2 linked regions of the Hyalangium ruber genome follow. The protein of the gene in region 2 binds, or shares a complex with, the protein of the main gene of each other region. Links are inferred from orthologs where the notes say so. Each region holds a gene or a part of one and is shown on either strand. Other genes may lie near its edges.

Evidence for each region. The genes of interacting proteins can lie anywhere in the genome.
Region 1: the proteins of smc (region 2) and SYV04_RS32145 are in contact, whole or in part, in a crystal structure (PDB 3ZGX), measured with the Bacillus subtilis proteins. The link is inferred for Hyalangium ruber from one-to-one orthologs.

Annotation. Positions count from the first base shown.
Region 1 is NZ_JAXIVS010000013.1:215,466-220,797, reverse strand. Bases 2,436-5,332 are described here. They hold SYV04_RS32145 (segregation and condensation protein A), read right to left. Parts: upstream 4,365-5,332; coding sequence 3,507-4,364; downstream 2,436-3,506. Other genes in these bases: trpS (tryptophan--tRNA ligase), read right to left, coding at 4,436-5,332; scpB (SMC-Scp complex subunit ScpB), read right to left, coding at 2,513-3,520; SYV04_RS32155 (pseudouridine synthase), read right to left, coding at 2,436-2,490. Also shown: SYV04_RS32160 (HEAT repeat domain-containing protein), read right to left, coding at 1-384; more of SYV04_RS32155, read right to left, coding at 460-2,435. UniProt on the Bacillus subtilis protein: Participates in chromosomal partition during cell division. May act via the formation of a condensin-like complex containing Smc and ScpB that pull DNA away from mid-cell into both cell halves.
Region 2 is NZ_JAXIVS010000009.1:152,243-161,290, reverse strand. The notes cover bases 2,252-6,428. They hold smc (chromosome segregation protein SMC), read right to left. Parts: upstream 6,052-6,428; coding sequence 2,452-6,051; downstream 2,252-2,451. Other genes in these bases: SYV04_RS25520 (TapB family protein), read left to right, coding at 6,358-6,428; SYV04_RS25530 (peptidoglycan-binding protein), read left to right, coding at 2,252-2,444. Also shown: SYV04_RS25540 (cation:proton antiporter domain-containing protein), read left to right, coding at 1-709; SYV04_RS25535 (helix-turn-helix domain-containing protein), read left to right, coding at 717-1,535; more of SYV04_RS25530, read left to right, coding at 1,653-2,251; more of SYV04_RS25520, read left to right, coding at 6,429-7,035; SYV04_RS25515 (LysM peptidoglycan-binding domain-containing protein), read left to right, coding at 7,135-8,802; SYV04_RS25510 (radical SAM protein), read right to left, coding at 8,827-9,048. UniProt on the Bacillus subtilis protein: Required for chromosome condensation and partitioning.

The DNA of each region.
Region 1 (5,332 bases), on a different replicon or contig from region 2:
GCTCCGGCGCCCGTACTGGAGGGTGAGGTACGCCTTGGCCTTGTCGTTCTTGACCTTGGAGAGGGCCATGGCAGCGCGGCCCTGGACGTCCTCGTCCTGGTCCTCGAGCAGCTCGCCCAGCAGATCCACCACGCGGGGATCCTGGCTCTCGCCCAGGGCCTCGGCGGCCTCGCCTCGGACGATGGAGGCCATGTCCTTGGCGGCGCGGGTGAAGAGGACCAGATCGTCCGCGTTGCCCTGTTTGGCCAGGGCCTTCACGGCCTGGGCGCGGACCTCCGGCCGAGGGCTCTGGAGGTCTGCGAGGAGCTGATCACGGTTGCCCTGGCACCCAGCTACCAGCACGAGGGACAGGACGACGAAAAGGGGGCGAACGCCGGTTCTCATCGCACTCCGGGAGGGAAACGGTGGGGAGGCGTCCGGTTATATCAGCCCCCGTGCCGGACGCCGCACCGTCACGCGTTAGCGCGGCCGGCGAGGGCCGGCGGGCTTGCGAGGGCCCCGAGCCCCGCCAGACCCCGGGCGCTCCGAATTCCAGGAGGTGCCCGGCTCGCTCTTCTTGCGCTTGCGCCAGTCGACGAAGCCGCTGCCGCCCTCCGAGCCACCCTCCGGACGCGCCCCCCGGCGCTCGGGCCGAGCGCCTTCGCCCGCACCGCCGAAGCGGGAGGGACGACGCGTATCCCGCCGCTCCGGGCGACCGGCGCCCTCGCCACGGGGTGCCCACGCCTTGCGCTCGGGGCGACCGGCGCCCTCGCCGCGAGGCTTCCACTCCTTGCGCTCGGGACGGCCCTCGCCCTCGCCACGAGGTGCCCACGTCTTGCGCTCCGGGCGACCGGCGCCCTCTCCGCGAGGCTTCCACTCCTTGCGCTCCGGACGACCGGCGCCCTCGCCACGAGGAGACCACGCCTTGCGCTCCGGGCGGCCCGCGCCCTCGCCACGAGGCTTCCACTCCCGGCGCTCGGGACGAACGCCCTCTTCACCCCGGGGCTTCCACTCCTTGCGCTCCGGGCGACCCGCCCCCTCGCCACGAGGCTTCCACTCCTTGCGCTCCGGGCGGTCAGCGCCTTCACCGCGCGGTGCCCATGCCTTGCGCTCGGGACGGCCTGCTCCCTCGCCACGGGGCTTCCACTCCTTGCGCTCGGGGCGACCGGCGCCCTCTCCGCGAGGCTTCCACTCCTTGCGCTCCGGACGACCCGCGCCCTCGCCACGAGGAGACCACGCCTTACGCTCCGGGCGCCCCGCGCCTTCGGCCCGAGGCTTCCACTCCCGGCGCTCGGGACGACCGCCCTCTTCGCCACGGGGCGTCCACTCCTTGCGCTCGGGGCGACCCGCCCCCTCGCCACGGGGCTTCCACTCCTTGCGCTCCGGGCGACCGGCCCCCTCGCCACGAGGAGACCATGCCTTGCGCTCGGGACGACCGGCGCCCTCGGCCCGAGGCTTCCACTCCTTGCGCTCGGGACGGCCACCCTCCTCGCCCCACGCCTTGCGACGGGGCCGCTCTCCGCCCTCCTCTGCCCCGCGCGTGCGATCGAAACGAGCCAACCCCGTGCCTCCCTCCGTCCGCGCCCGCCCCGGAGCCTTGCGCTCGGGACGCTCCGCCGTGCCAGCACGCGGCTTGCGACCACCCGCCTCCGGCCGAGGCGCAGGGGGCGCGGTCCGCGCCTCCTCCAGATCGAAATCCTCGCTGTCATCGTCCGAGGTGAAGCCCGGCGCGGAGCGCCCGTGCCGCCGCGGAGGCAGGCCCAGCTCTCCCTCGGGAGGCGCCGTCCGGGCCTCCGCCACGTCCTGGAGCAGACGCACCTCGGTGTTCGTGAGCGGCCGCAGCTCGCCCGGCCGCAGCCCGCCCACGCCCACGCCCGCGTAGGCCGGCCGGTACAGGCGCACCACCGGGTGCCCCACCGCCGCGCACAGGCGCTTGATGAGGTGCGGCCGCCCCTCGGCGACGACGATCTTCAGCCACGTGTTGCGCTCGGCCTGCTCGAACACGTCCACCGACAGCGGGGTGGCCATGCCGTCCTCGAGCCGCACGCCGCCGCGCAGCTTGTCCAGGGTCGCCGTGTCCGGCGAGCCCTTCACCTTGGCCAGGTACGTGCGCGGCACCTGGAAGCTGGGGTGCGTGAGCTTGTGGGCCAGCGCCCCATCATCCGTGAAGAGCAGCGCCCCCTCGGCGTCGTAGTCCAACCGGCCCACCGGGAAGAGCCGCTTGTCGGCGCTCTCCACGTAGCTGGCCACCGTGGGGCGGCCCTGCGGATCCGACAGCGTCGTCACCACGCCGGCCGGCTTGTAGAGCAGGTAATAAGAGGAGGTCTCCGGCGGGGCCACGTGCTGCCCGTCCACCGCCACCAGGTCCTTCTCCGGATCCACCCGGCTGCCCAGCTCGGTCACCTTCTCGTTGTTCACCGTGACGCGGCCCGCGGTGATGAGCTCCTCGGCGTGTCGGCGCGAGGCAACACCCGCTCGGGCCAGGTACTTCTGCAGTCGTTCAGCAGCCATGCAATGCCTTCTTCAATGCCCGTCACTCGGGCTTGGGCCCCGCGGCGCCGGCTTCGGGCGTCTGCGGGGACGTGTTCGTCGTCAATACAGTGGAGGCGGACTTCTGGGTGCGATCGGCCGCGGCCATGGCCTCCTCCAGGTCTTCCAGCGCGGCTTCGCTCGCCGCCGCGTTCTTGTCCAGCCGCTTCTGGAAGCCCGGGTCCGACAGGGCCTCCACGGTGCCGGCGGCCTTCGGCGCCACGACATTCTCCTTCTCTACGATCTCCTGGTGCTCCTGCGTCAGCTCGTGGAACTCACGCAGCGTGGGCAGGGCGGACAGGTCCTTGAGCGCGAAGAACTCGAGGAACTCCCGCGTGGTGCCATAGAGGATGGGCCGGCCCACCTCTTCCTTCTTGCCGAGGATCTTCACCAGCTTGCGGTCCATCAGCGCCTTGATGACGGCGCCGCAGTCCACGCCGCGGATCTCCTCCACCTCGGGCCGGGTCACCGGCTGGCGGTAGGCGATGATGGCCAACGTCTCCACGGCGGCCCGGGTGAGCCGCTGGGGCTTCACGCGCAGGTAGCGCCGCACGTACTCGGCCGAGTGCGGATCCGTGCGGAACTGCCACCCGCCGGCCACCTCGTGCAGGACGATGCCGTTGATGCCATCGCGGTGCATGCCGGAGATCTGGTTGAGCGCCTGGAGGATCAGCTCGCGATCGATGCCGGTGGACTCGTAGAGCTGGTCCACCGTGAGCGGCTTGTCCGCCACGAAGAGCACGCTCTGGAGCACCGTGCGGATGCGATCCTCGGACAGCTTGCGGCTCTTGGAGACGAGCTTCTCGAACGAGGTCTCCAGATCCGGCCCGGAGTCCTCCTCGATGGCGGCGGCCTCCACCTCGTCCAGCTCGTTCTCGCCGCCCGGGCCGGTGACGGCGGCGATCTCCTCCTCGGAGAAGGGGCCCGGGCCTCCGGGCGTGCCAGGGGCCGGGGCCTCGTCCGCCGCCTCGGTGCCTTCGGGGGTGTCCGTCGGGTCGCTACCGGTAGTCACTCTCGTCCACCTCCGTGGGGACCAGCCGCTCCAAGGCGTCGCCGTTGGGCGTGAGGATGATTTCCTTCAAGGGCTCTTCCTGGTGGACCCGGATGAGGCGCCGCTTCACCATCTCCAGGATCGCCAGGAAGGTGATCACGATCTCCTGCCGCGTGGTGGCCTCGGTGAACAAGTTCTCGAAGACCACTTGCGGCTGGCCACGCAGGCGCTCGACGACTCGCAAGGTGGCCTCGCCGAGGCTGAGGCGCTCGCGCACCACCTCGTGCTGCGGCTTGGGAGCCAGGCGCTCCAGTACCCGGTCCAGCGCTTCGATCAGCTTGAGGACCGAGAACTCCTGCAGGCCCACCTCCTCCTCGGGGATGGGCACGGCCTCCACCGGCACCCGGCGCGGGAACACATCGCGCTCGAGCAGGTCCTGGCGGGCCAGCTGCTCGGCGGCGTCCTTGTACTTCTGATACTCCAGCAGCCGGCGCACCAGCTCGGCGCGCGGGTCTCCCGCCTCCTCCACCGCCAGCTCCCCGCCCTCCACCGGCGCGGCGGCGTCCTGGCGCGGCAGCAGCATGCGGCTCTTGAGGTGGGCCAGCGTGGAGGCCATCACCAGGAACTCTCCGGCGATGTCCAGGTTCAGCTCCCGCATCCGCTCCAGGTACTCCAGGTACTTGCCGACGATGAGCGCGATGGGGATGTCGAAGATGTCGACCCGGTGCTCGCGGATGAGGTGCAGCAGCAGGTCGAGCGGGCCCTCGAAATTGGGCAGGGCAATACGGAAGGCGTCCCCAGGAGAACGGGGCACCTCGCCATCGCTGGAGCCCTCCTCGGGCGGCGAGCGGGGGTCCTCGTTCACCGGACGTCCTTCGGGCACATCAAGGCCTACCCCTTAGCAGTGCCCTTCAGGGGGGTCAAACATTCGGCGGGTCAGGAGAGCCCCACCGCGCGGCGCACGCGCTCCATCACCGGAGAGGCCGCCTCGCGGGCCCGCCGGGCTCCGTCCTGAAGGATTCGCTCCAGCTCGCCCGGGTCGGCCAGCAGCTCCGCGCGGCGCTTTCGCGCGGGCCCGAACGTGGTGTGGAAGGCCTCCAGCAGCAGCTTCTTGTAATCGCCGTAGCCCTTGCCGCCCGCGCGCCAGGTGGCGTCCGCCTGGGCGAACTCGGACTCGGGCAGCATCACCTTGAGCAAGTCGTACAGCGGAGCGTTCTCGGTGGGCTTGGGCGCCTCCACGGGCGTGGAGTCCGTCTTGATGCTCATGAAGCGCTTCTTGAGCTCCTTCTCGTCTCCGAAGATGTCGATGGTGTTGCCGTAGGACTTGGACATCTTCTGCCCGTCGATGCCGGGCACCACGGCGGTGCTCTCCTGCACCCGGGCCGCCGGCAGCCGGAGGATTCCGGGCGCGTGCCCCTTCTCCTTGCCGTCGGGATCGGCCGGGTCGTAGCCGGGCACGTAGGTGACGTTGAACTTCACCGCCCAGTCGCGGGCGAACTCGATGTGCTGGACCTGATCCTTGCCCACCGGCACGAAGTCGGTGCTGTACAGGAGGATGTCGGCCGCCATCAGCACCGGGTAGGCGAACAGCCCGAAGTCCGGGCTGATGCCCTTGGCGATCTTGTCCTTGTAGCTGTGCGCCCGCTCCAGGTTCGCCTGCGGCACCAGGGTGCCGAGGATCCAGTAGAGCTCCAGCACCTCGCGCACATCGCTCTGCCGGAAGAGCACCGCGCGCGCGGGATCCAACCCCAGCGCCACGTAGGAGATGGCCGCCTCGCGCGTCAGCTCCTGCGCCAGCTTCGCATCCCGCACGGTGGTGAGCGCGTGGTAGTT
Region 2 (9,048 bases):
GCAGAGTCCGAAGCCCTCCGAGGAAGGCGCCCTGTCGCCGCTGATGAGCAGCGCCAGCAAGCTGGGCCTGACGGTGAATCCCCTCTCCTTCGTCTCCATGGAGCCGGCGCTGGACATCTGCCGCACCGCCGAGGCCAAGCGCGCGGATCTCGTCCTGCTCGGCTGGCACAAGCCGCTGTTCAGCCAGACCATGCTGGGCGGCACTGTCCACGAGGTGATGAAGGACGCCAGCACGAACGTGGCCGTGCTGGTGGACCGAGGCCTGTCCGAGATCCGCCGGGTGCTGGTGCCCTTCATCGGCAGCCGGCATGACCGCGCGGCGCTCGACCTGGCGCGGCGACTGCTCCAGCACACGGGCGCGGAGGTGACAGTGCTGCACGTCACCCAACCCGAGCGGGATACGGCCAGCACGGTCGGTCGCTCCCTGGTGGATGAGCTCTTCCCCGAGCAGTCCGGCCGGGTGCGCTTCAAGGCCGTGGCGCACGCGACTCCCGAGGAGGCGGCGCTGCAGGAGGCGACACAGGGCTATGAGCTCATCGTGATCGGTGTCGGCGCGGAGTGGGGCCTCGAGGACCGGCTCTTCGGTCTGCACCGCGAGCGCCTCATCGGAGAGTCCTCTTGCTCCCTGCTCATCGTCCGCCAGCCGGAGCCGCTGGCCGAGAAGGCCTCGGCGTCCTCTTCGGTCGAAGCACTTCCCGTAGCGAGGTGAATCCCCGATGCACCTGGGAGCCACACTGCGTTTGTTGCGAGTGGATGCGGGCCTCTCTCTGAGAGACCTGGCCCGCCGCATTGGCGTCTCCAGCGCGTACCTCAGCCGGGTGGAGCACGGCCTGGACGCGGTGCCCACGCCCGAGCGGCTCGCCGCCATCGCCCGGGAACTGGACGTGCCCCCCACGCTGCTGATGGACGTGGCGCACCGGGTGAGCCCCTTCGTCTCCAGCTACCTGGAGCAGGAGCCCGGGGCCGGACAGCTCTTCCTGGACATCGCGCGGCGGCGGCTGACCGGGCCGCAGCTTGCCCGCGTGCGGCGGCTCCTCGACGAGGAGTTTCCCCTGCGAGAGGCCCGCCGCGACGAGCCCGTGCCCACGCTGGCGAACCTGCTGGCTCCCGAGCGGCTGGTCGTCCAGCTCTCCTGTGCGAGGCTGGAGGATGCGCTGGATGTGGCCGCGGGGCGTCTGACCTCGGCCTGCCCCGGAGTCGGAGCCGCGCAACTGGTGGCGGCGCTGCGGCAGCGCGAGAGCGAGGTCTCCAGCGCGGTGGGCAATGGCGTCGCCGTACCCCACGCCCTCATCGCCGGCACCCATCCCACGGCGGCGCTGGTGACCCTGGCCAGCCCGCTGAGTGTGGACACGCCGGATGGGCTGCCACTGCGGTTGTTGGTGGTCCTCGTGAGCGCCGAGCGGGGGCGTTCCCACCTCGTCCGGCTGGCCCATGTGGCGCGGCTGGCGAGCCATGGCCTGGCGGATCGCCTCTTCGAGGCCCAGCACCCCCAGGAGCTGCTCGAGCAGCTGGGCGCCATGGAGACCCTGTGCTGAGCGCCGCGCGGGGCTGAGGAGAGGCAGGCGGGAGAGCAGGGAGCGCTCGCACCGGGGGGCTTCTCACAAGTCCGGCGAGCCCGCTCCACCTTGAGGCGTACGCACCCGGAGGTTTCCATGCCCTCGCCCTCGCTCCACCCTTCGCTCGCCTCCAGCACCCTGAGCCTGAACTCGCGCGGCCCGGAGGTCGCCGAGCTCCAACGCAGGCTCGCGGCGGCGGGCTTCGCTCCCGGCGCGGCGGATGGCCAATTCGGCGCGAGGACCGAGGCGGCGGTCCGGGACTTCCAGCGGGCCCACGGCCTCACCGTGGACGGCGCGGTGGGCCCTCGGACCTGGGCGGCGCTCGGAGTCCAGGCCGAGCCGCCCACGGCCGCCACGGGCGGGGGCATCTCCCTGCAACAGCTTCAGGACCTCATGCCCAGGCTGTCGGACAGCCGTGCCGCCGCGTGCCTGCCCCACCTCAACGCCGCGATGGCCGAGGCGGACATCACCACCCCTCAGCGCCAGGCGGCCTTCCTCGCGCAGCTGGCCCACGAGAGCGGCGAGCTGCGCTTCTTCGAGGAGATCGCCTCCGGAGAGGCGTACGAGGGACGCAAGGACCTGGGCAACACCGAGCCGGGGGATGGCCCTCGCTACAAGGGCCGGGGCCCGATCCAGCTCACGGGCCGATCCAACTACCGGACCGCCGGTCGGGCGCTGGGCATCGACCTGGAGGGCAATCCTACCCGCGCCGCGGACCTGGACATCGGCTTCCGCGTGGCGGGCTGGTACTGGAAGGGCCGGGGGCTCAACGCGCTCGCGGACGCGGGCGACTTCCGGGAAATCACCCGCCGCATCAACGGGGGCTTCAACGGGCTGGCCCAGCGCGAGGCCTACCACCGACTCGCGCTGGAGCTCCTCTCCGTGTAGCCGTGACTCAGGCCGCCGAGATGTTGTCGTTGGCGGCCTTGGCCTCGCGCAGCTTCACGCTCACCAGCTTGGAGATGCCCGGCTCCTCCATGGTCACGCCGTAGAGCGTGTCGGCCACTTCCATGGTCCGCTTGTTGTGGGTGATGAGGATGAACTGCGACTGGCTGCTCATCTCCTTCACCATGTCGTTGTAGCGGCCCACGTTGCCCTCATCCAGCGGCGCGTCGACCTCGTCCAGGAGGCAGAAGGGCGTCGGCTTGATGAGGAAGATGCCGAAGATGAGCGCCACGGCCGTCAGCGCCTTCTCGCCACCGGACAGCAGGTTCACGCTCTGCAGCTTCTTGCCCGGCGGCTGGGCGACGATCTCCACGCCCGGCTCGGCGCCCGGCCCCTCGTTGGTGAGCACCAGGCTGGCCCGCCCGCCGCCGAACAGCCGCGGGAACACCGCCTGGAACTTCTCGTTCACCACGTCGAAGGTCTGCTTGAACCGCTCGCGGCTCGTCGCATCGATGCGGGTGATGGCCTCCTTGAGCTGCTCCAGCGAGGCCGTCAGGTCCTTCTTCTGCGCCGCCAGGAAGTCGTAGCGCTTGGACAGCTCCGCGTGCTCGTCGATGGCGGTGAGGTTGATCTCCCCCATCTTCTCCACCTGGGAGCGCAGGTCCTTCAGCTCGGCCTCGGCCTCGGGAGGCAGCGGCGCCAGCAGGTGGTAGCGGTGCAGCTCCAGCTCCAGCTCCACCTGGTGCCGCTCGCGGATGCCGGCCGACAGGTGCTCCACCTCCAGGGCGATCTCCCGCTCCTTGAGGGAGATCTGCGACAGGCCCTGCATCAGCTCGTCCACCCGGCCGCGCAGCTCGCGGAACTGGGTGTCCTGCTCGCGCACCTCGGCCGAGACGGCGGCGTGGGTGGTGCGGCGCCCCTCGAGCGTCTCGGCGGCCAGGCGGTGCTCCTCGGCCCGCTTCGAGCGGCCCCCGTCCGTCTCCTCGATGCGGTGCTTGAGCTCGTCCGTGCGCGCGGTGCCCTCCCCCACCACCACCCGCAGGCGGTGGACGCGGTCTTCCATCTCCCGCTTCTGGGTGAGCAAGCTCTCCAGCTCCTTGCGAGCCGCCTCGCCGCGCTCGCTGCCCGCGGCCACCTTGATGCGCAGCCCCATCAGGTCCGAGGACGCCGTCTCCGCCCGCTGCTTGAGGTTCTCCATCTCCCCGGAGAGCTGCCGCACGCGCTCCTCGCGCCCCTCGCGGTCCGCCTGTCCGTGGGCCACCTCGCCTCGGCTGTTCTCCTCCTCATGCACCAGCGCCCCGTGGGAGTGCGCCAGCTGCCCTTCCTCCTGGTCCAACGTGGCCAGCCGCTCGCGCACCCGTGCCAGGTCCTCGCTGGCCTTGTGCAGGTCCTTCTCCTGGCTGGCGAGGTTCAGCTCTTCGGCGTGCTGGTTCTTCGCCAGCCCCTTGAGCACCGTCTCCGTCTGCCCCATCTGCTTCTGGAGCGTGTAGTGCCGGGTGAGGATCTCGTTGTAGCGCTCCTCCACCCGGGCCACCTCGGAGGCCAGCTCAGCGATCTCGCGCTTCTTCTGCAGCGCGCCCACTGCCGCGCCCTCGCGCTCACCGCCGGTGAGGGTGCCATCCGCCCGCACCACCTCGCCCTCCAGCGTGACGAGGGTACACACCGGGCCCCCCGCCGCCGCGTACGCGCGCGCAGAGGCCATGTCCTGGACGATGACGACGTCCCCGAGCAGCAGCCGAACCACCGGCCGCAGCACCTCCTCGTACTTCACCTCCGCGAAGGCGCTGCCGAGCACCCCGGGCCGGCTGTAGTCCGGCTCCACCAGGGGCGCCTGCGCCTCGTCCAGGGGCACGGGCAGGAAGCTGCCCCGGCCCTCGGAGGCGGACTTCAGGTAGTCCACCAGCTCGAAGCCCTTCTCCCGGCTCTCGACGATGACGTGCTGCAGCCGCTCGCCCAGCGCCGCCTCCACCGCGCGCTCGAAGCGCGGCGGCGCGGTGAGCACATCCGCCACCAGGCCGAAGATGCCCTGCTCGCGGAACTGCTGCCCGGCGCGCACCATCACCGCGCGCACACCGCGGTCGAAGCCCTCGTAGTTCTTCTGCAGCTCCTCCAGCGAGGATAGCCGGCTGCGCTTGTCGGCCAGCTCCTCGCGAAGGCTGATGACCTGGATCTCGCTCTCGGCGAAGGCGGCGCGGGTGCTCGCCAGCGCCTCCTCCTCCTGCGTCTTGCGCGCGGCCAGCTCGATCGCGTTGTGGCGGCTCTCCTCCACCATCTGGAGCACCTGGGTGCGCGCCCCATCCAGCGCCTGCTCCTGCGCGCGCAGCCCTTCCGTCTCCACGCGCAGCTTCTCGCGGCGGGCCTCCAGATCCGTGCGCTGGCGGGCGAGGTTCACCAGGTTGGACTCGTGGTTGGCCAGGCGCGCCGCCACGGCCACCAGCCCCGCGCGCTCCTGCTCCAGGCGCAGCGCCACCTCCGTCTGCAGGTGCGTCACCCGGCGCAGCTCCTCCTGCGCCACCTGCATGGCGACCTCGTCCTCCTTCCACGCCCCGGCGATGCCCGTCAGCTCCGCCTCGCGCGCCGCCATGGTCTCGGCCATCTCGGCCTGCCGGGCCAGCAGCGGGCTCAGCTCGCCCTCGGCCTGGGCCACGCGGGCGCTCGTCTCCTCCAGATCCTTGCGCCAGTAGGCCAGGTCCTGGTCATCGCGCTGCACCGCGCGCTCCAGCGCGTGGACCTCGCTGGCGAGCTTCTGCAGGGCCTCGGCCTCCGCCTCCAGCTCCGCGCGGCGCCGGGTGATGGCCTCCTCCAGCTCGCGCACCCGGTCCAGGTTCTCGCGCTCCTCGGAGCCCAGGCTCTCCAGCCGCATCCCGAGCACCTTCTTCTCGGCCTGCAGCTCCAGGTAGCGGTGGCTGGCGGCGTGCAGATCGATGTCCCGCATGCGCGCCTTGAGCTTCTTGTACTTCTCGGCCTTCTTCGCCTGGCGCGACAGCGTGTCGAGCCGCTTCTCCAGCTCGTTGGTGATGTCCGTGACGCGCAGCAGGTTGGCCTCGGTGGCCTCCATCTTGCGCTCGGCCGCCTTGCGCCGGGCCTTGTACTTGGTGACGCCGGCCGCCTCTTCGATGATCGACCGGCGGTCCTCCGGCTTGCTGGAGACGATCAGACCCACGCGGCCCTGCTCGATGATGGAGTAGGCCTTGGTGCCGACGCCCGTGCCCAGCAGCAGCTCGGTGATGTCGAGAAGCCGGCACGTCGTCTTGTTGATGAGGTACTCGGACTCGCCGTTACGGAACAGGCGGCGGGTGACGGTGATCTCCGGCAGGCCCTGGTACTGCGGAGCCAGCCCGTCCGTCTCCTCCATGGCGAAGGTGAGCGACACCTCGGCCATGGACAGCGGCGGCTTGGACTCCGAGCCGTTGAAGATGACGTCCTCCATGCCGCGGCCGCGCAGGTTCTTGGCGCTCTGCTCGCCCATGGCCCAGCGGATGGCGTCCACCACGTTGGACTTGCCACAGCCGTTGGGGCCGACGATGCCGGTGACGCCTTCGCCGAAGCTGAAGACGCTGCGCTCCATGAATGACTTGAAGCCAGTGATGTCCAGGCGCTTGATACGCATCCAGCGGTGCTCCTGTGCGGCGTGGTGCGCGGGTGTGGAAATCGCTCCAGGGCCGAAAAATCGGCCTCCGCGTGTGGTCAGCTGTACCAGCCGAGTATGAGGGGATCAAGCGTGACCATGCAACGTGTGACCCTACATTTCGGATGACGCCCTGTACCGTCGCCGGTGAACGGTAAGGGGTTGAAAAGTGAGAGACGCACCCTACCTTCCCGGTGATCCTTCTGGAGGCGTCCTACGTACCAGCCCTTGCTAGCCCTCTCGCTCCTCCTCGGGGCGAGCCCGGAACCACTACCTCAGCGGTCTGACATGGCCGTGGCCGAGGCCCCCTGCCCCAACCCGTACTTCCCGCTGGAGAACGGGCTGAAGCTGACCTACCGGGCGGGTCGATCTTCGGAGCTGACGCTTTCGACCCAGGGAGTGACCGCCGTGCCGGAGGGGGTGAAGGGACTCCTGGCGGTGGAACTCAAGGGAAAGCGCGGCGAAACCGAGGCCTTCTGTACCTCGGAGGGCGTGCGCACGGGGCTTGGCGGCCTGGAGGGCACGCTGCTGTCGGCCTCGGGGATGCAGGTGGAGGTGGTTTCCTCCGAGGGGGTGGTCGTCCCACCGTCGGTGAACATGGTGCCGGGCTCGGTGTGGCGCAATTCGCTGTCGGTGAAGATGCAGCCGCCCGAGTCGGCGAAGATGCCGGGCATGGTGATCGCCACGACCTTCGACAAGGAGGCCACCGTCGTCGGGGAGGAAGAAGTGACGGTCGGCGCGGGCACCTTCAAGGCGGTGAAGGTGAAGAACACGACCACGGCGCGGGCCAGCCGCCCGGGGGCGAAGGGTCGGCAGATCGACAGCTTCATCTGGTTCGCGCCCGGGGTGGGCATCATCAAGGTGTCCACCGGGGACTCCACGGACCTGGAGCTGCTCAAGGTGGACCGGCCCGTGGCGGCTCAGAAGGCGCCGGTGGCGAACAAGAAGGCCACGAAGAAGCTCTAGAAAAATTTAGCGCGAAATCTTTTTCGGAAACTCCGCCGGATTAGGCCCGAGAACTGCTGTGTAAGCCGCACGCTTCCACAGCCCTCCCGAGAGCCCATCATGCGTATCGCCACGAACGAGATTCCCAAGTCTTTCCAGAAGGTTAACTCGCCCATTTCGACTGCCGCCGCGACTGCTCCCCTCGCCTCCCGGAGCAGCCTGCCCGCGGACGGCTTCGAAGCATCCCAATCAATTGGTACGCGTTCCACGGCACGCGTTGACGCGTTCCAGGCCACGGGCACGGTCTACACGGTGCGCGCGGGAGACACGCTCTCGGGCATTGCCCAGCGCTTCGGCACCACGGTGGACGCGCTCTCTCGGGCCAACAGCATCACCAACCCCGACCGCATCTACGTGGGCCAGCAGCTCAGCATCCCGAGCGGCACGCCGACGACGCCCACCCCGCCTCCGAGCACGCCTTCCACGTACACGGTGCGCGCCGGAGACACGCTCTCGGGCATCGCCCAGCGCTTCGGCACCACGGTGGATGCGCTGATGCGCACCAACGGGCTGTCCAACCCCGACCGCATCTACGTGGGCCAGACGCTCACCCTGCCGGGCGGCACCTCGGCGCCGACTCCACCCACGACGCCGACGACGCCGGGCACGCCCAGCACGGGGCCGCTCTCCAACGCGCCCAACCACACGTTCACGCTCCAGGAGCTGTGGCCGACGATCGAGCGCTACGGCACCCAGTACGGCTTTGATCCGAAGATCCTGGCCGGCATGGTCTTCCAGGAGTCGAGCTTCAAGAACCACATCGTCCACCTGGATGGCACGGGCCATGGCCTGCTGGGCTACGACGACAACGGCCTGCTGGGAGAGTTCGAGGCGTGGGTGCGCACCACGCAGCCGGGCCAGCAGAACTTCTACGCCGGGCGCGGCGCCAACGCGGTGAGCATCCCGCCCGAGTGGCAGCTGGAGTTCGCCGCCAAGAAGCTGGCCGACTTCTCGCGGGCCTACGGCGGCCCGCACGCCGCGGCGCGCGCGTGGCACCGAGGCCCGGGAGGCATGAACGACTGGCGCGGCCAGCAGTACGAGCAGCTCATCCGCAGCCACGTGCAGACGCTCTTCCCGGGCGGCCAGACTCCGACCGTGCCCAGCACGCCCACCTCGCCCCCCGCAGGCGCGGGCCTGCCCACCACGCTCCAGGAGGCCAACCGCTTCTTCCTCACCCAGTGGGGCCCCACTGCCTCCAACAGCGGAGGCAACCCCTACGGATTCAATGACTGTGGCCCGACCTCCGGGGTGATGGCGCTGGCGGCGCTGGGGCTGATGACTCCGGCCACGGCGCAGACGGCCTCCTCCTCCATCGACCGAGTGCGCGACGCGGTGCTCGGCTACGACAGCACGTACTCCACGCGCATGGGCACCTCGCAGCTCGCCCAGGGCCTGCGGGCGCTCGGGGCGCGGACGACGACGCTGTCTGGTCCGGTGGTGAGCGCGGTGGATCAGGCGCTCGCGCGCGGCAACCCGGTCATCCTCGGCGGCTACGGCGCCTGGAGCGCCTGGGGCTCCAGCCAGCTCGAAGTCGGCAACTACCTCAACGGGCGCGACCCGGGCGGCCACTTCATCACCGTGCTCGGCAAGACGCCCGAGGGCCAGTACCTCGTCGGGGATCCGCTGGTGCGCGGCGGCACCCTCACCGTGAGCGCCCAGCAGCTCGCCACCTTCTACGGCGGCAACGGCTTCGGCATCCTCGAGGTGTCCCGCCCCGCGGCGGCCTGAAGTACGCCCGGAAGCGCGTACGACTCAGGGCGACGAGCCACCCGCACGGGACGCCAGGTCCCTGCGGATACGGTGCAGCGCCTCCGCCAGTGGATTGTCCGGCTGCACCCGGACCCAGGCCCGCGCTCCCAGGAGCGCCTCCAGCTCGATGAGCGCCTTCAACACACGCCCTGGCTCCAGGGTGTTGACCTCCACGGAGATCCACCGCGCCTGCTGGCCGACCTCGAGTCGGTCGTCTGGCGTCAG